2 regions of the Clostridium pasteurianum DSM 525 genome follow, and region 1 is predicted to be linked to the other one. Evidence: predicted binding sites of a transcription regulator. Region 1 holds the regulator's gene; the other holds the start of a gene.

What was found. Region 1 encodes NrdR, which represses ribonucleotide reductase genes. Its sites were predicted from a motif close to CACNANATNTNGTG; they were not measured.
Region 2: a site for NrdR is predicted at 3,554-3,567, ahead of CLPA_RS07770 (vitamin B12-dependent ribonucleotide reductase). Genes of this name have one in related genera too.

What each region holds. Positions count from the first base shown of each region.
Region 1 covers NZ_CP009268.1:2,263,007-2,273,889, forward strand. Annotated here, with positions in the region: gene phoU (phosphate signaling complex protein PhoU) at 1-19, opposite strand, end outside; gene pstB (phosphate ABC transporter ATP-binding protein PstB) at 80-829, opposite strand; gene pstA (phosphate ABC transporter permease PstA) at 845-1,729, opposite strand; gene pstC (phosphate ABC transporter permease subunit PstC) at 1,729-2,619, opposite strand; gene CLPA_RS10315 (phosphate ABC transporter substrate-binding protein) at 2,692-3,594, opposite strand; gene CLPA_RS10320 (methyl-accepting chemotaxis protein) at 3,753-5,837, opposite strand; gene CLPA_RS10325 (HAMP domain-containing sensor histidine kinase) at 5,938-7,638, opposite strand; gene CLPA_RS10330 (response regulator transcription factor) at 7,640-8,338, opposite strand; gene pgeF (peptidoglycan editing factor PgeF) at 8,360-9,067, opposite strand; gene nrdR (transcriptional regulator NrdR) at 9,161-9,625, opposite strand; gene CLPA_RS10345 (YlmC/YmxH family sporulation protein) at 9,687-9,950, opposite strand; gene sigG (RNA polymerase sporulation sigma factor SigG) at 10,172-10,883, opposite strand, start outside.
Region 2 covers NZ_CP009268.1:1,707,877-1,718,759, reverse strand. Annotated here, with positions in the region: gene CLPA_RS07790 (calcium-transporting P-type ATPase, PMR1-type) at 1-1,138, shown strand, start outside; gene CLPA_RS07785 (gamma carbonic anhydrase family protein) at 1,357-1,857, opposite strand; gene CLPA_RS07780 ((2Fe-2S)-binding protein) at 2,110-2,319, opposite strand; gene CLPA_RS07775 (Rrf2 family transcriptional regulator) at 2,691-3,104, opposite strand; gene CLPA_RS07770 (vitamin B12-dependent ribonucleotide reductase) at 3,638-6,586, shown strand; gene CLPA_RS07765 (DUF362 domain-containing protein) at 6,919-8,052, shown strand; gene larE (ATP-dependent sacrificial sulfur transferase LarE) at 8,169-9,002, opposite strand; gene CLPA_RS20075 (cyclophilin-like fold protein) at 9,380-9,913, opposite strand; gene CLPA_RS07750 (class I SAM-dependent methyltransferase) at 10,213-10,770, opposite strand.

The DNA of each region.
Region 1 (10,883 bases):
CAAAAACTTTTCTTGGCATTAAAATCACCTCTTTTTTTAATATACCATATTAAATTAATAGCATAATTAGAATAAAAATTTACCCGAATCTGCCTGTAATATAATCTTCTGTTCTTTTATCTACTGGTTTATAAAATATATTTTCAGTTTTACCATTTTCTACAACTTCTCCATTTAAGAAGAAAGCTGTATAGTCAGAAATTCTACCTGCCTGCTGCATATTATGCGTTACTATTATTACTGTGTACTTCTTTTTTAACTCATCCATCAATTCTTCAATTTTTAACGTAGATATAGGATCAAGAGCTGAAGTTGGTTCATCCATAAGAAGTACTTCAGGTTCCACAGCTAGAGTTCTTGCTATACATAATCTTTGCTGCTGACCTCCTGAAAGCCCTAAAGCACTTTGCTTAATTCTATCCTTGGCTTCTTCCCAAAGAGCAGCTCCCTTTAAGCTTTTCTCTACAATCTCATCTAGTTTACCTTTATTTCTTATTCCATGTATTCTTGGTCCATAAGCAATGTTGTCATATATAGACATGGGAAAGGGATTAGGCTTTTGAAATACCATTCCTACTCTCTTTCTAAGTTGTATTTCATCATAGTCTTTATATATATTTTTATCCTCGAATAATACTTCTCCTTCTATTCTTACAGATTCAATTAAATCATTCATTCTGTTGATAGTCCTCAAGAAGGTAGATTTACCACAACCTGAAGGTCCAATTAGTGCAGTTACAGAATTTTTTTCTATATCAAGACTAATATTTTTCAGTGCTTGAACATTTCCATAGTATAAATTTAAATTGTTAGTCTTAATTATACCCATTTTATTATATCCCCCTTACTTTCCGCTATAGGAATTATATATTTTTTTCCCTATTATTCTAGCTAAAATATTGAACACTAACACCATTATTACCAGTACTGCTGAAGATCCTGTAGCGATTTTAGAGGCATCAGGAACCATACCTTCTGAATTTAGTTTCCAAATATGTACAGCCAATGTTTCTGCTGGTCTAAATAGACTAAAAGGTGAAGCCTTATCAATTAAACTTATATTGCTATATTTTAAAATAGGTGCACTCATACCAGCAGTATATAAAAGTGCTGCTGCTTCTCCAAATATTCTACCTGCTGCTAAAATTATTCCCGTTAAAATTTGTGGGATTGCAGAGGGTAACATTACTTTTTGTATAGTCTGCCACTGAGTAGCTCCAAGCCCAAGACTTGCTTCTTTTACCTTTGCAGCTGAAGCAGTTATAGCATTTTCACACACTCTGGTCATTGCAGGAAGATTAATTACAGTTATAGCTAATGCACCTGATAACAGTGTGTAACCCCATTGAGTCATAGTTACAAAAACCAATAGACCAAATAAACCTACAACTATTGATGGGAGAGATGCCATAGTCTCAATGCAAAGTCTGATTATATTAAGTATTTTACCTTCTTTAGCATATTGAGACATATATATTCCAGCACCTATTCCAATTGGAACGGTTATTATAAGTGATATTATAAGCATATAAAAAGAATTAAAAAGTTGAGGACCAATTCCACCACCAGGTTCATCTATTTTAGGCTTACCAAAGAGAAAACTTAAATTTAAAGAATGTCTACCATTATAAATTATGTAACCTATAAAACCTATTAATAGCAAAACTATAAAAGCTGATATTATATATAATATTGCAGTAGCTATTTTATCACAAGTCTTAGCCTTCATTATGCTTCACTCCTTTTAGCAATAAACCTTATTAACAATATAAAAACAAATGATATTAGTAGAAGTATAAGTGCTATTGACCAAAGTGCATCATTCCAAGGAGTATTGTCAACAGTATTAGATATACTCATAGTTAATATACTAGTCAAAGTCACTGTAGGAGAGGTTAATTTATCTGCAAATTTTAATGTATTACCTATAACCATTTGGACAGCTAATGCTTCTCCAAAGGCTCTTGCAATCCCCAAAACAACTCCTGTTAAAATTCCATTTTTACTAGCAGGAATAATAACTTTATAAATAGTTTGCCATCTAGTAGCTCCAAGTCCATAAGAAGCTTCTATGTAATCCTTTGGAATAGTCTTTATAGCATCAGAAGATATACTTGCAATAGTTGGAAGGATCATAATACTTAACACAATCATTCCTGCTATAAGGCTAAATCCAACACCACCTCCAATACTTCTAATGAAAGGAACTAAAAGTATAACTCCAACCCAACCGTATACAACAGAAGGTATTCCTACAAATAATTCTAAAGCAGGCTGAAGAACTTTTTCTCCAAGTTTTGGTGATATTAAATTCATAAACACTGCTAAAGCTATACTTATAGGAGCACTTATTATAACTGCACCAATAGATACAAATGTAGATCCAACAATAAAAATTGAAGCACCAAATTGTGGCTTCTCAGCATCGGGCTTCCAATTAGAACCAAAAATAAAATCTATTATAGAATAATGATCCTTTGTAAATATTCTTATACCTTTAGACGCAACAAAAAATATTATGGATAATGTTAAAACAACTATTAACAATCCACAAATTATAGAAAATCCTCTACCTAGATATTCTGTTTTTATCTTTTGCAAAATACTTCTTTTATTCATATAATCAACCTCAAATAATTTAATTTTACAGTACATTAGACTGGCTGAATTTTAGCCAGTCTAATGTACTTACTATTTAACTTTCATGTCACTGGAAGCTATATATCCTAATTTCTCAATCAATTTCTTATTCTCATCACTAGTAATGTACTCAATAAATGCCTTAGATACTCCTGTAGGTTCTCCTTTAGTATACATATGTTCATAAGACCAGAAAGGATATTTTCCTGTAGTTATGTTTTCCTTAGAAGCTTCAACACCTCCAATTTTTAATTCCTTTATATCATTTTTAACTTCATCATTTAGATAAGATAAAGCTAAATAACTTATACTTCCTGGAGTTTTTGTCATAGCAGCTTTAACTGCACCATTTGAATCTTGAGTAGTTCCTATATCGTCTTTTTCCTTATTACCATCTAGAACTGTTTTAGTAAAAGTAGCTCTAGTTCCAGAACCACTCGTTCTATGAACAACATTTATAGCTAAATCTTTTCCTCCAACGTCCTTCCAATTTTTCACCTTACCTGTAAATATATCTTGAATTTGAGCTTTTGTCAAGTCAGTAACATCTACATCTTTACTAGTAACTACGGCAAAACCTATAGCACATACCTTATGGTCTACTAAAGTCTTAGCTGTAGCAGCATCCAACTTTTCTTCTGCAGCAACATCTGAATTTCCTATATCCACAGCTCCTTGACTCACCTGTGTTAGCCCAGTACCACTACCTCCGCCTTGTACATTCACAGTAGCATCTGGATTTTTCTTGTTAAATCCTTCTATCGATTTTTCAGCCAATGGTTGAAGAGCAGTTGATCCAGAAACTGTTATAGAACCTGAAACACCTTGTGTTGAAGCAGATGAGTTATTACTAGCATTATTTGAGGAATCACTATTTCCACAACCTGCAAACAATCCAGCAACCAAGGTAATAGCTATAGCTGTTACCACAAATTTAAGCTTTTTACTTTTCATAAAGTTACCTCCATTCAAACTATAAAAACATTATTATCATTTCTTCTACAACAAATATATTATCATGTGAAAGTTAATCTTATATTATACATTTGTTAATAAAATTTAACATTCCAAATACAGCCATAAAAATACATATTACAACATATTTGTTGCATTTATATAGTAAATTTATTAATACTTATAGCTATACTATCTGTATTTTCTCCCATTTTATCTATAATATTATTCATATTTTTTGTACCTTCATATTGTTCTTCTACTACCTGTTTCACTACTTTTATTGAATCATTAAAATCTTCACAAGCTTCTTTAACATCATTTAACTTTTCATATATACAATTATTTTCATCATTTAATGACTCTATACTTTTATCCACATCATTTATATAGCCAACTATATCTTCAGTAGAATTGAGCATATTACTGTAATTATCTATGGTATTATTAACAAATGTTGATTGTGATACTATTACCTCCTTTGCATCTTGCATTTTTTCCTCCGCAGAATACATATCTAAATTTAATGATTCTACAATCTCTTCTATTTTATTCATTTGTGAAAAAATATTTTGGGATAACTTTTTTATTTCAACTGCAACTACATTAAATCCTCTTCCCATCTCTCCATATCTGCCTGCCTCTATGGATGCATTTAAAGATAGTATATGAGTTTGTTTTGATATATTTGTTACCACTTCTACTATTCTACCTATATTTTTTAAATTATCATTTAATCTTTTAAATGAATCTGCGGCTTCCTCCATTTTATCCTTTGATTCTATATTAATATTTTTAAGATCATCTATAGTACGTATTCCTTGTTTATTTATTTTTCTTATATTATCAGCTTCATATAATACTTTTTCTGATTTCAATTTAATATTTAAAAGTTTATCTCTTATATTACTAAAAGAATTAAAACTCCATTCTACTGCATCAGATATTTTAATAGTATCTTCTAGTATATTTTCAGTGCTTTTATTTATAATTTCCATACCCACAGCAGTATCTCTCTGGGCAATTTTTACTAAATCATTTATATGTATAAGACTTTTAATAGTATTCTTTATGTCTATTAAAAGATTTTTCAAATTAAAAGTCATGTTATTAAAACTAAGAGTAAGTTTTCCAACTTCGTCTTTAGATCTTATATCATTTATCACAGTAAGATTTCCATTAGATATTTCATGAGTATTTTTAATTAACAAATTCATAGGTTGAAATATCTTTTTAATTACTAAATTTAAAGATGTAATTACTATTGTAATTAAAATCAAACTCAATATTATTATAACTATACCTATTGTTTTTGGAACTTTTTCAATTTCATTTTTACTAACAGTAAGAACTACTATGGAGTTCAATTCAGGTATACTTGTAGAATTTGAATAATAGGTTTTTCCTTTATAGTCATACTCCATATATTTTAAATTTTTAGTATCTATAAATTTTTTATCTTTAGACAAACTATAAATGGGTTTAATATCTACTTTTTTATTAATATCCCTTTTAATAGGGCTATATATGGTATTCTGCTGTCCATCTACAATAAATACATAACCTGAATTTAAAAATTTAAACTTATCAAATTTATTAGAAAAATAATCTGTAAAAACATTTTTTCCCGCAACACCAAGTATATTCCCATTATCATCCTTTATAGGTTCAACAAAAGTAACCACTGGCTTAATTGATATTACAGAAGTATATACAGTGCTCATAAAAGATTTTCCTTTTAAAGCCTGCTTTATATAATCATTATTACTTAAATCAAATCTTAAAAAGTTTTCATTGCTGCAAGTAATAATCACTCCATTTTTATCGGCAATAAATATATTTTCATTATATTTATTTAAATTAGAATAATTTTTAAGAATATTTCTTGATTTTTCTATATCACTACCATATTTTTGCTGGAACATATCTTTTGGATTGTTTACACTTTCACTGGCAACTTTCTTTACATAACTATTAGAAGATATATTTTGTACATCACTAACTTGTAACGATATCAAACTATCAAAATTATTACTTATTTCCTGAGATAAAATTATCATATTTTCTTTATTTACATTTAGTATTTTATTGTAAGTTATAAAATATATACTTCCCCCCACCATTAGCATAATTAATATTATTGCTAAAGATACAATCCCGATTACCTTTAATGCTATTGAGTCTTTAATTTTTAATGAGAATATAAAACCTTTAATTTTATATAGTAAATTAAATTTTTTCATATAGTATTCCCTCCAGTAATTAATAATAACAATTAAATATTAAACTATTTATGTTAACTAAAATTTAATTACTGTTAACTATATGTTAATTGTAAAAGAATTAGAAAGTTAGAGGTAATTTAATAATAAATTTGCTACCTTCCCCAAGTTCGCTTTCCACCTCTATAGTTCCTCCAAAATTCAATACTATATGTTTAACAATGGCAAGTCCCAGCCCTGTTCCCCCTTTTGCTCTTGAACGTGCTTTGTCAACTCTGTAAAATCTTTCGAAAAGCCTTTTTATGTGTTCCTTTGATATACCAAGTCCCGTATCTTCTACAACTATAATATTAATATTATTTTCTATAGTGGAAGATACATATACCCTATCGTTACTTTCTGAATACTTTACAGCATTGTCTACTAAATTGATTAGCATCTGTTTAAATCTATCTTTATCTCCCGAAAGTTTTATATGAGAATTTTCTATAATAGACAAAGATATATTTTTATTTTTAGCTATATTCTTCATTAAATTATATACATTATTTATAATATCATCTACAAAAAATATTTCCTGTTTCATTTCTTTATGTGCTTCTATATGTGACAAAGTCAAAATATCATTTATTAATCTAGTTAACCTCTCCACTTCTTCATCAATTATGTCTAAAAATTTAATTCTCTTTTCATTATCTACTACATATTTTAGGGTTTCTGTAAATCCCTTTATTGAAGTTAGTGGAGTTTTTAATTCATGAGAAACATTTGCAACAAATTGTGATCTCATATTTTCTAATTTTCTGATATCTGTTATATCCTGAAATACTGCAACCTTACCAATATGTTTTTTCCCATTAACTATATCAGTAGTTTTAATTCTAATAACTTTTTCTTCAGGCCACAATATCTTAACTTCTTTAAAATCCGTGAAATCAGATTTAAATACATCTTCAATTTCAAAATCTCTAATACTGTCCATTAAATTTTTACCTATAATATTTTCTTCTATACCAAACAGCATTTCAGCATAGGGATTTATCAATATAACTTTACGATTTCTATTTACTGCAACTACTCCACTCTCCATACTTTTAAGTATGGCTTCCATTCTATTTTGTTTATCTAATGAATCTTTCATAGTAAGCTTTAGTTTTTGTGCCATATTATTAAACTTTTCTCCTAGACTTGCTAGTTCATCATCAGAATCAATCATAATACTTTTTTTAAATTCACCTTTATCTACCATATCTGCAATAGTTTCTAGATCTTTTATTGGTTTTATAATTATATCGGACAATTTTTTTGCAAACCAAAAAGACATTAAAAGAACTACTATCATCATAAAAGCGTAATATTTCAAATAATATACTTTTAGTGTTTCTCTAAGATTTAATGGTTGTGAACTTAGAATAATATAATTATTATATTTAGTTCCATAATACATAATATTTCTATTGGATATGTTACTATACTTTATAGCATAATAGTCTTTAGAATTTTTCGTTTTTATAGATTCATAATAGAAGTTTTTATTAGTTCCATTAATATCTTTGTCCGAACTAAATATGATATCATTGTTATATTTAGTTATAATAGTAACACTTATATCAGAACTTATATATTCTTTATTTAAAAATTCTTTAGTTTTATTTAAATCATTAAAATCTAAAACAGTTATAATGAACTTATTATTATCTTTAAGCTTTAGTTTAGTATTCTGCTCATATTGATAATTAATTAAAGATATAAAAAGTAACGTTACTATTATTAATGTAAAAAATATAGTAAATAAAGTGTATAGTTTAATCTTTTTTTTCATGTTATTCTCCATTACAATTAAATCTATATCCTATGCCTCTGATAGTCTCAATATATTTTGGATTTTTATCATCATCCTCAATTTTTTGCCTCAAATGTCTTATATGTACATCAACAGTTCTAGTTTCTCCCATGTATTCATAACCCCAAACCTTATCTAACAAAAAATCTCTAGTCATAACTCTTCCTTTATTTTTTATAAGTATCTGAAGCAACTCAAATTCCTTTAAAGTTAGTTCTACTCTTTTATTATTCTTTATTACTTCATGTCTTTGAAAATCAATACTCATATCGCCGATAGTATATATGTCATCCTGATATTGGGTTTTAGCCCTTCTAAGCATGGCTTTTACTCTTGCCATCATCTCCCTTATGGAAAAAGGCTTAGTTATATAATCATCTGCTCCCAGTTCCAATCCTAATATTTTATCAATTTCTTCACTTTTAGCAGTAATCATAATTACTGGTATAGTAGCAATTGATGGATCTTTTCTTATCTCTCTGCAAACATCATACCCATCCAGCCCAGGAATCATTAAATCTAATAATATAAGTTGAGGAATTTCACTTTTAGCTAGTTTAACCGCATCATTACCATTATTAGTAAATGTAACTTTGTATCCACTATTTTCTAAATTAAATTTTATCAATTCTATAATATGTTCTTCATCATCAACTATTAAAATCTTTTCTCCAGCCATAAATTTAACCTCCAAATATTATCACTTTATATATATAAAAGAATACATTCTTCCATAATTAATTTTTTGCTTTCTATAGGAAAAAAGGTCATATTCCTCATTACAGTAAGTGCATATATTTAAACTCTTTATATTTTTTTCTGGAACACCAGTTTCAGTGATCTGTTTTTTTATACAAGTTTCTAAATTTAATTTTCCATTTTCATAAATCTTTAGGTTTCTATAAATATCTTTATTATAGAATTGTTCAGCTACATCCTCTCCAAACTCATAACAGCATTCTCTATTATGAGGACCTATATAAACTCTAATATCTTCTATATTTATATAAAATAAACTTATAATTTTCTTTATAGTTTTATAAACAATTTGAGAAAGGGTACCTTTCCAGCCGCTATGTACTGCCGCTATTACAGCTCTAGTTTTACTGTAAATCAAAACTGGTACACAATCAGCAGTAAATATTCCAATGGCTGTATGAGGCTTGTCCGTTATTATAGCATCACCTTCATGAATAACTCCATCATATAAACATATTTTATCACTATGTGTTTGTCTAAGATATCCTACTGACTGTACCCCAAACCATTGTTTTATATTTTCAAGATTATTTAATCCTTCTGAAGTATTAATATTAAAATCAAGATTATTTTTAGCCGTAGAAAAATTAATATTTATGTTATCATCTTTAAAATTTATAAATTTATAATTATCAATTACAATATCCATATTTCAACCTCCATATTTAATATAATAATACTTTTAAACTTTAAATTTAATATTATTAACAAGGATTTAACATGGAAATTTATTATTCTCATATTATTTAGATTTTTTACTTGTCAATAAATTACTTATCTCCTTCATAAAAGTATTTATGTCCTTAAACTGTCTATATACTGATGCAAATCTAACATAGGAAACTTCATCTATCTCTTTTAATTTTTCCATTATAACTTCACCAATCATATCTGATTTTACTTCTGTTAACATCTCATTACTAAGGCTTTTTTCAACTTTTGTAGCAATATCTTCTATTTGCTTTCTGGAAACAGGTCTTTTTTGGCATGCTTTTATAAGTCCATTGATTATTTTAGATTTGTCAAAAAATTCTCTACTTGAATCTTTTTTTACCACTAGTATAGGAATATCTTCTATCTTTTCATAAGTAGTATACCTTTTATTACATTGTAAACACTCTCTTCTTCTTCTAATAGCCATATTATCTTCCGTAGATCTAGAATCAATAACTTTACTATCTTCAAATCCGCAAAATGGGCATTTCAATATTCTTCACGTCCTTTGTATACAATAATAATTATATTATACACTTAAAATCATAATATCTTCAATCATTATTATATAGTATATCCTTTCCATCTATTAAAATAACATCAACTCCTATCTTAGTTATTTGTGACCATGGAATTTCTATATCATTGTTTTTTGAAAACCATCCACCATTTTGCTGATTGGGAATCAAAATAGAAATAATTTTATAATTATTACAATCTATGACCATATCCTTTATATATCCAAGCTTACATCCTGTATTTATATCTATTATCTCCATAGCTTTCAAGCTATTTAAAGAATACATACTCATATCCATATATATCTCTCTCCTTGTAAAAATATTATAAATTAAATAGGATTATATATTTTTATTAACAAAATATATAATGTTTATATTAAATTATATTAAAGTAATTATATATAATTACTTTAATATTAATAAATCATGCAATTTTTCTATATAAAAATAATTAAAGTTGCCATTAAAAATAAATAGCAACTTTAATTATTTTTTACTTGTAGTTTTATATAGTATATCTATACATATTTTCTCATATGCCTTAACGCCGTTTTTTCAAGTCTCGATACTTGTGCTTGAGATATTCCTATTTCATCTGCCACTTCCATCTGAGTTCTTCCATCGAAAAATCTCATATTTAATATAAGTTTTTCTCTGTCATTTAGTTTTTTCATAGCTTCTTTTATAGATATATTTTCAAGCCAACTATCATCTAGATTTTTACTGTCACTAATTTGATCCATGACATATATAGCGTCTCCTCCATCGTGATATATTGGTTCAAATAAAGATATGGGATCCTGTATAGCATCTAATGCAAATATAACATCTTCTCGTGGAACTTTAAGCTCCTCAGCAATTTGTGATACTGTAGGTTCTTTATTGTTTTTTGCAATAAGTTTATCTCTTACCTGTAATGCCCTATAGGCAATATCTCTCAAAGATCTACTAACTCTTATAGAATTATTATCCCTTAAATATCTTCTTATTTCTCCTATTATCATAGGAACTGCATATGTAGAAAACTTAACATTTTGACTTAAATCAAAATTATCTATTGATTTTATTAACCCAATACATCCAACTTGAAATAAGTCATCTGCATTTTCTCCTCTATTATTAAATCTTTGTATAACACTTAACACTAATCTTAAATTGCCTCTTATAAATTTTTCTCTACAAGTTGTATTGCCATTTTTCATTTGCAGCAAAAGTTCTCTCATTTCCTTT
Region 2 (10,883 bases), 560 kb from region 1:
TGACAGCATTGAAAAAGATTTAATATTTATAGGTTTAGTTGGTATGATTGATCCTCCAAGACTAGAGGTTAAAGATTCAATATCTACTTGTAAAAATTCCGGTATTAAAACTATAATGATAACTGGAGATCACAGAAATACTGCCTTTGCTATAGCTAAGGAACTTGGAATAGCTGAAAATGAGAATGAGACTATTTCAGGAGTAGAACTAGATAAATTGTCTCAGGAAGAACTAAATAACAAAATAGATTCTCTAAGAGTTTTTGCGAGAGTATCGCCAGAACACAAAGTAAATATTGTAAAAGCCTTTAAATCTAAAGGAAACATAGTATCTATGACCGGTGATGGAGTTAATGATGCCCCTTCTCTAAAAATAGCTGATATAGGCGTAGCCATGGGTATTACAGGTACTGATGTATCAAAAGGTGCTTCTGATATGATTCTCACTGACGACAATTTTTCAACTATAGTATCCGCTATAAAAGAAGGTAGAAATATATTTAACAATATAAAAAAGTCTATAATATTTCTTCTTTCCTGTAATTTAGGTGAAATTATAACTCTATTTATTGCTATACTTTTAAATTGGGATACGCCGCTAAAACCAATCCATATATTATGGGTAAATTTGATTACAGATACATTGCCAGCCCTTTCTCTAGGTGTAGATCCAGGAGATGAAAATGTTATGGATAATCCTCCTAGGAATACTAAAGAAAGTTTATTTTCTCATGGTTCAGGCATATTTCTTATATTGAATGGATTACTTATAGGTATCCTGACACTAATAGCTTTCAGGTACGGAGAAAAAGTATATGGAACAGAAGGAGTGCATGCTCAAACTATGGCCTTTGTAGTTTTAAGTGTTTCACAACTCTTTCATTCTCTTAATATGAGACACCCTAGAAAATCCATATTTCAAGTTGGTATATTTAGTAATAAATATTTAGTAGGCTCTATAATTATAGGTATTTTACTTCAATATTTAGTTATAACTATACCTTTTCTATCAAACTTATTTAATTTATTTAACTTAAGTTTGTTTGATTGGACTTTTGTTATACTTGTTTCTGTATTAACTTTAGTATTCAATGAAGTTGCAAAGATCTTCATAAGAGCAAAATCAAAAAACAGTTAAAAATATTAAAAATCTGCATAATGGATATATCCATTATGCAGATTTTTAATATTATATTATTATAAACAACTAGTTGCCTATCGGTAAGTGTTATTCATCTCCAACCTATAGAAGATTGAAGAATTCAGCACATTTGACCAAAAATCCGATTTTTAACAAATAATAGAGAACATTTTCAATTTTAATTAATATTACCTCTTTAAGACATACTTTACATTTTAATAAATTTTACTAAGCTCTATATATTCTTCAGTGTTTGACTTTATACTTTCTTTTTCTTCATCTGTCAATTCTCTTATAACTTTTGCAGGCCTTCCCATACATAAAACACCACCAGGTATTTTTTTATTTTGTGTAATTAAACTTCCTGCCCCAATAATAGTACAATCTCCAATTTCACTGTTATCTAATATGGTAGATCCCATTCCAATCAGTGAATTATTTCCTATTTTACATCCATGCAGTATTGCTCCATGGCCTACAGTGGTAAATTTACCAATTTTAATAGGGTTACCTTCTTTACTTATGTGAAGTACACAATTATCTTGTATATTACTTCCTTCATCTATATATATTTCATTCACATCGCCTCGTATTACTGCCCCAAACCAAACACTGCAATTCTTTTCTATAGTTACATTTCCTATTATATCTGCACTTTTTGCAATAAATGTATCTTTTGCTATTTTAGGTTTGAATTCTTTAAAATTATATATCATAAATATTTCCTACCTTTCTATAAAAATATAAATTTATCATCTTTATATCACAAAGAAGATTTATTGTAAAGCTTTATAAAAGTGCTTAAAATAAAAATGATGCCTTACGTAAAATTTCATAGAATAATTTAAACTCTATAAAATTCATACCCTAAGACATCTTAAGTAATATCAATAAGACTTACTTTAAGTCTTTGCACTTAAAACAAGTATATATAAATTCTACACATTAGATAATCATCAAATAAACTTTTATTCTCTATTATCTAAAAGCATTTGTATTCTTGGAGTACATCTTCTACCTTTACATCCACCAGAACCTGCTCCTGTTAATTTCTGCACTTCCTCTACAGTTTTAGCACCATTTCTAATTGTATCTTTTATAACAGCTCTTGGTATACTCTTACAAATACATGTCTTTGTAAGTTTATCCATAATTTCCTTAGTTGCATTATTTTCCATAAGATGTCATCTCCTCTCAATAAGTTTTATTTAATTTTATATTTTCACCTGACTAACTTGGCGTAAGTCTCCAACTCTGTACAGTCCTCGCACCAAATTAAAATTTGGGCTATCTACTTTTCTTCAAGTGAGAGTTCGACGCCAAGTAAGCCATGCATTTGCAGTTCTAAAATTCAGATGGGGTAAAAGAATCCCCACCCGAATTAAGAACTTGCTTCAATTATATACAAATAACCCCTTATTTTTATATAATCTTTCCCAATTTATACCCTTTTAAACCATAGTTGAAACATTGAAATTTAAGCTTATATTGACAAAGTGCATCAATCAGATATACTTTCTCTTACAAAATAAAATCTATAGCCAAAACTTTACCATTTACCTTTTCTTAAATTTTCAAAATTTATTTTTTCAAGTTCATTAATCATTGTTGACTGAACTCTATATAAAGCTGCATGAATACAACAATTATCCCCTTTTCCTGCGGAACAGCTATCTTTGTCATATAGGCATCTGTTTATAGCTATAGGTCCTTCAATAGCTTCTATAATATCTTTTAAATTTATATCTATTGGCTCTTTTGCAAGAGAATATCCTCCATTTACACCTCTATAAGATTTAACTATTCCACTTTTTATAAGCTTCCTTAAAAGCTTTAATAAAAATCTTAAAGGTATACTTCCAAGTTCACAAATAGTTTTTGCATCTAAGATATCTTTCTCTTTATTCTTTGATAATATAAGTACTGCTCTTATAGCATAATCACTTTCTTGAGTGATATTCATTTTTTACACCTACTTTTCACCTGACTAACTTGGCGTAAGTCTCCAACGCACTCTGCGAAAGCGACCAAATACAAAATAAATTTTGTTTTGTCTGCTTGCACACTGTGAAAGCGATTCACACAAAATCAAAAACAAGATTTTGGTTCCCTGCTTTTCTTCAAATGGGAGTTCAACGCCAAGTAAGCCATGCACTTGCAGTTCTAAAATTCAGATGGTGCAAAAGAATCCCCACCTGAATTAAGAACTTGCTTCGAAAGTACACTTCTTTAGTATAGTTTATATATTATATAATTAATTTAAATTTGTCAACAGTTTAATGAAAATTATTACTTATTATTTAATAACAATTATTAAGCATTAATTATCATAATGTATTATAATAAAAATAATTAGTTTTTTATAGAATTAATTATTTATATTTGAAATTTATCTAAAACAATCATATAATATACAACATGTAGTTATAAATCACCAAATAAAACACTATATATAGATATGATTAATTATTTATATCTTTTAATACGGAGGAATATATGAACAGTATAAAAAATATTTTTAAAAGAGTTTACACAAAAGAACTGGATATACATAAAGATAAAACTGTATACGATCTATTTAAATGGAAAAAAGTAGATGTACTTATGAAAGATTATAAGACAAATAAAGTTTTAGTGGATATGAAAAATCTTGAATTTCCAATACATTATTCTCAAAATTCCTGTGATATAATAGCTTCAAAATATTTTAGAAAAGCTGGAATTAAAACAGCTCCATATTATGAAAATAGTCTTAAAATGGTAGCCCACAGATTGGTAAACTTTTGGTGTGAAGCTTTAAAAGACGAAGGTATAATAGAAACAGAAGAAGAAAGAAATATTTTTTATGACGAAATAGTCTATGCTTTTTTAAATCAAATGTTTGCTCCTAATTCTCCTCAATGGTTTAATACGGGGCTTGCACTTTCCTATGGAATTAAAGGTAAAGAACAAGAAAATTATTATTATGACGAAAAACTAAAAAAAATTGCTGTATCAAAAGATAATTATACTAGAACTCAAGCATCAGCCTGCTTTATAATTTCCATAGAAGATAAACTTTTAGGATCCCATTCCATATCTGATCAATATGTTACAGAAACAAAACTATTTAAAGGCGGCTCTGGTACTGGAACAAACTTTTCTACTATAAGAGCAAAAGGGGAGAAGCTTTCTGGCGGAGGTGTATCTTCTGGCCTTATGAGTTTTTTAAAGGGATTGGATAGAAATGCTGGTGCCATAAAATCTGGTGGTACTACAAGAAGAGCTGCAAAAATGCTATGTCTTAATATTGACCATCCTGAAATATTGGATTACATTACCTGGAAAGCAAAAGAAGAAAAAAAAGTAAGAGCCCTTGGAAAAATGGGCTATGATACCAGTTTTGAAAGTGAAGCCTATGAAACTGTATCTGGTCAAAATGGAAATAATTCCGTATTGTTTTCTGATAAATTTATGAATAAAGTCAAAAATTTAGATAAAAATCCAGAAAGTACATTAGAATTAAAGGGTAGAGTCGATACTTCAGTAAACTCCTCTATAAAAGTACAGAAATTATGGGATATCTTCAATAAATCTGCTTGGGAATGCGCTGATCCTGCTCCACTTTTTGGTGACAGATTAAATGCTTGGCATACCTGCCCTGCTGGAGAAGATGGTATATACAATGCACCTTATAATAGGATTAATTCCACAAATCCCTGCGGAGAATATGCTTTTTTAAATGATACTTCCTGCAATCTTGCATCTATTAATATATTTAAATTCTATGATGTTAATAATAATTCCATAGACTTAGAAGGTTATACTCACATAATAGGCTTGGTTCAGCTCATATTGGAAGCCTCTATTCACTGGGGACAATTTCCTACAGAAGATGTGGCCAGAAAAACCTATATGTTTAGAACTACCGGACTTGGTATTTCCAATTTAGCCTCCTTGCTTATGGTTAAAGGGTACCCTTATGATTCTGATAAAGCAAGAACTCTTGCATCCTCTTTAATAGGAATACTTACAGCTCATTCCTATTATATTTCTTCATTAATGGCTGCTGAAGTTGGTGCTTTTGAAAAGTATGAACTAAATAAAATCTATATGAAAAGAGTTATAAGAAACCATGCAAGAGCAGCTGGAGTATTAAATACAGATTATGAAAATCTAAGTTATAATCCAATTAAAATAAATCATAAAATATTATTCGACGAAGGTCTTGAAAAAATCAGCTACCTTTTAAAAGAAAGCTTTGACAATGCTGTTAAATCTGGAGAAGAGTTTGGATACAGAAATGCTCAAGTTTCAGTAATGGCTCCAACAGGTACTATTTCCTTTGCTATGGACTGCGGTTCTACTTCCATAGAACCCTTTTTCAGTCATGTTATCTACAAAAAATTATCTGGTGGAGGATATATGACTATAATAAACCCTGTGATAAAAATATCTCTTAAAAATTTAGGCTATAGTGAAAATGAAATAAAAGATATAATGGATTATATACTACAAACAGAAACCATTAAAGATGGGGATTTTGAATATGAAAAATTAATGGATGGCAAAATAGAAGGTGCTCCTCATTTAAAAAAAGAACACCTGCCTATATTTGATTGTGCTAATAAATGCGGCAGCGGTAAAAGATATATTGAGCCTATGGGACACGTACTTATGGTAGCTTCAATTGTTCCTCTTATTTCCGGCTCCATCTCCAAAACAGTAAATCTTCCTAAGGATGCCACTGTTGAAGATTTTAAAGCTGTAGTTTTTAAATCCTGGGAACTTGGAGTAAAGGGAATTACTCTCTATAGGGATTCTTCCAAAGCCAGCCAGCCTTTAAATACAAATTTAAATGATGACAGCGATGAAAATTTAGAAAATATGACCTATGATGCCCTTATGGACAAAGTAAAACTTTTAAGATCTAAAAGTGCATCTTCTAAGGCTAATCGTGTTAAACCTGTAGGCATAAGATATGGAACCACTCATCCCGCACAGATAGATGATGTAAAAATATATACTACAGTAAATAGAAATGAAAACGGAGAAATATGTGAGATATATATAACTACGGATAGAGAAGGTACTATTATCACAGGGCTTCTAAATTCACTATCTAAGTCAATTTCAGTTATGCTTCAGTATCACGTTCCTCCTAAGGATATATCAAGAATGCTCAAAGGTCAAAAATATGAGCCTTATGGTTTTGTTCAAAAACATCCTTATATAAAATATGTTACATCTATTTCTGACCTTATAAGTAAAGTAATTGATATAGAACTAAATGATTTTTCCAGCTGTCAAGTGGCTCCTGGTGAATATGAAGCAGCAGACAAGCAAGATAGTAATTTAGAAAGAGTTTATGATAATGTGTGCCCTAACTGTTCTTCTACCAGAATGGCAAGAAACGGTACCTGCCTTGTTTGCATGGATTGTGGTACTACTACTGGCTGCAGCTAAAATTTCCCTTCATATACAGTCAGTAGAATTAAGTAATGATTTCATACAATTAACCTGTGTTCTGTCACAAATAAATTATGTTCTAAAAAATTAATATTTACTAAAATTAAAATATTTTTTATCGTATATAAAAGAAAGCAATTTATAGTTAATTTTATTCATGTATTTGTCCTAGAAATATCTATTGAGATATTGACTTAGAGTTATCTCTAGCAAGTATAATAATATATTGAAGGAGTGGTGAATCCTACAATTCACGTTTGGATAATCACAATGAATCACACCACCCATTTCTATATAGATAATAATTTCAAAACAGGAGTGAACAAAAAATGGAAAAAGCAAAAGTTTATTTTTCGGATTTTCGCACGGTGGCTTTCGGAGACGGACTGCCAGCCAAACTTAAAAAGCTGATAAAAGCAGCCAATATCGGTCAGATTGACATGGATGGTAAATTCGTCGCCATTAAGCTGCATTTTGGCGAGCTTGGTAACATCAGCTACCTTCGTCCCAATTATTCCAAGGCTGTGGCTGACGTGGTAAAGGAACTGGGGGGCAAACCTTTTCTGACTGACTGCAACACTATGTATCCCGGCAGTCGTAAAAACGCTCTTGAGCATTTAGAATGTGCATGGGAAAATGGGTTTACACCGCTGACAGTAGGCTGCCCTATTCTGATTGGAGATGGTTTGAAGGGCACAGACGATATCGTGGTACCTGTAGTAGGAGGAGAATACGTAAAGGAAGCTAAAATTGGTCGGGCTATCATGGATGCTGACGTGTTCATAAGCCTAACCCATTTCAAGGGACATGAGATGACTGGCTTTGGCGGAACTATTAAAAACATAGGCATGGGATGCGGCTCTCGTGCCGGAAAAACGGATCAGCACAGCAGCGGTAAACCTCATATTGAACAAGATTCGTGCCGAGGCTGCATGAGATGTCAGAGGGAATGTGCTAACGAAGGTCTTGTGTTTGACGCTGCCAGCAAAAAGATGACGGTTAATCATAATAATTGCGTTGGCTGCGGCCGCTGTCTGGGCGCATGTAATTTTGATGCCATCGTGTTCAACAACGATGCGGCCAACGAGCTGCTTAACTGTCGTATGGCAGAATATACAAAAGCGGTGGTTGATGGCCGTCCAAACTTCCACATCTCCCTAGTAGTAGATGTATCTCCAAACTGCGATTGCCACGGAGAAAACGACGTACCTATTCTGCCTAATTTAGGTATGTTCGCTTCCTTTGATCCGCTTGCCCTGGATCAAGCCTGTGTAGATGCCTGTCTGAAAGCTGCACCACTTCCAGACAGCCAACTATCTGACAACATGGCAAAAGCAAACTTTATTGATCATCATGATCATTTCACCAACTCTACACCTGAGTCCGAATGGCACACCTGTTTGGAGCACGCAGAGAAAATTGGTTTGGGTACTCGTGACTACGAACTGATTATAGTTAAATAAATTGAGCTTGAAATGAAAAAAGCACACAGGAATTTGTCCTGCGTGCCTTTTTCATTTTAGTACATAAGCCTTTGTTTAATTAGCAAATAGTTTAGCTGCTTGTCTCATTATATCCATCAACTTTTTTCTACTGTCTTTTCTTCTGCTGAAAGTACCTCATTCATACTACCAGTTCTGTATCCTAATATATCTAGAGTAACATAAGTAAATCCGATCTTTTTGAACTTCTCTCCTATCTTATCCATTATCTGAGTATCAAAGAATTTGACTCTTTCCTCAGGAGAAACTTCAATTCTAGCTATTTCTCCATGGTGTCTTACTCTTACCTGTCTTATGCCCATGTCAAGTAAAAACTGTTCTGCTTCATCTACCATTTTAAGCTTTGAAATAGTTATTTTCTTTCCATAAGGAAATCTGGAGGATAAACATGCAAAAGATGGTTTGTTCCAAGTTGGAAGTCCCAAGCTTTTTGAAAGTTCTCTTATATCTGCTTTAGTAAGATTAGCTTCCTTAAGTGGGCTTATTACTTCTAACTCCCTAGCTGCTTGCATTCCTGGTCTATAATCACCATTATCATCAAGGTTTGAGCCATCAAAAATATATTCAATGCCATTTTCTTTAGCTACTTTACCTATCTTTGTAAAAAGTTCTTTTTTACAATAGTAACATCTATTTTTAGGATTACTAGCAAACCCCTCAATATCTAACTCTTCTGAAGATATAATTAAATGCTTTACTCCCATATCCTCAGCGTACTTAATTGCTTCTTTTAATTCCCTTTCAGGATAAGTTGATGAGGTAGCTGTAACTGCTATCATTTTATCTCCTAATACCTCATGTGCAACCTTAACTAAGAATGTACTATCAACTCCACCTGAAAAAGCGATTGCTGCACTACTTCTTCTTTTAATATTATCTTTTAATAATTGAAATTTCTCTTGTAATAACATATTCCTTTGCCTCCCAGATTTTATTTTTCTTTAATTGCTTTAGGGATATTAAAAATAAATTAATTCATTTTACACATTTTTAGGAGTTTTTTTCTTAAAGCTAAAGTTGATGGAAATCACTTACATATAAGATGAGTTATTTTTAATGCCACATAATATAAACAAAAAATCCTAACGCTCTATCAGTTAAGATTTTTTGTCCACATCCCGGTCATTATAGCAGCAAAAATAATGTATTGTTTTGTTACTATAAATCTGGATTCATATCAAAACTATATCCTAAAAATTGAAATAACCTATCACTAGAGTGTTTATAGTAACATAAGTTAAAGCCACATAATCACGCATTTTTAAGGCATATCATCGTATCCTGCATATCAGCCATTAACGGAAAATGTAACCTGTACACTACCTGTACCAAGTGCCGATGCAAAACCAGAGATGTCCTCTATATATCCAAGTTTAACATATCCACCGTATGAATTGGAAAACGTATTATAGAAAAGCACCAGATTGTTAGATGACCAACACATAATTTCGCCAGCGTTAATGGTTGCCGGCTTTTCTGTTGATTTAGCAGGCAGATCACTGGATAAACTATAGTGTTTCTCTCTGCCGTTGAGCTCAGACATGGTAACTGTCATAGGTAACTGTGCAATCAATGCCTGCGTCGTTTCATTATCATACATCTTTGCAGTGAAAGTCTTATTACCAACTTTGATATTCATAGTAATCATTTTCTCCCTCTTAGCTATCCCCTGTCTACTATCTGTTTGATTTGTATTGTTCTTTTGTTCAGGCATTTGAGATATTTCATTTTCACTTTCTGCAGTATTTCCAGATTGCGAAGAAGAATTTCCTTCATTAGAACTACTGTTACGTCCACAGGCCGCAAGTGAGAAAAGCATCATACATGCAAGAAACACCAATAATATTCTTTTCATCTTGTTTACCTCCCATTTTAGGCATATTCAAATAAATAACTAGTCAGTATGCTAGCCTATTTTGAATCCTACTGCGTCAGCAGAACCTTCAGATAGCTCACTATCTTCGGAACCTGCTTCCTTGTTGGATTCAAAATATTCGTCGCATCTTTGACTTACTATTTATTTTCACATGCCTAATTTCAAGGCCTTGACATTACTAGCCCGAAATCGCTAATTTTTTAATCATTAACTCTACCTTTGTAATTAATTTGCCTACAATTATATTAATTAGTGCAGCAAAGCACATATGCAGGAGGTACATTTCTCAATTCCCTTTTTATGTGTATTTCATTGAAATACTTTTCAATAAAATTTTTCTTCAACAAGGTGTACTGGAAGGTAATAAATTTTCCGTGTTTATTCAAATATTTTTCTGTTTCTGTTAGTATGTTTGAAGATATATTATTCGGTAAACTTGCAAATGGAAGTCCTGAAACAATATAATCTGCCTTACAAATTCCGTATTTTTTCAAATACTTTCCAATATATTCAGCAGAATTGTTAATAATATAAAAATTAGGTTCATCTCTATATTTTTCTTTAATTAAGTTATAAAAATTTTTGTTAGTTTCAAAAAGGAAAACCATAGTATTTTTCTTTCTTTTCTTTAATATTCTTTCGGTAAATACCCCTGTACCTGGACCGTACTCTACAATACAACTTGAATAATTAAAATCAACATTTTCAATCATCTTAGTTGCAAGATATTTTGAGCTTGGAAGTACCGCCCCTACAGTTCTTGGTTTTGTAATGTATTGTTTTAAAAATAATAAAAAATTCATATTTGCCCCCTATTCTTTACCTATCTTAACTGAGTGATTATTAATCATAATTAACTGTGCTGGTAACTTTATCATAAAGGGTAGAGTTAACTGTAAGTCAATACCTTATTTGA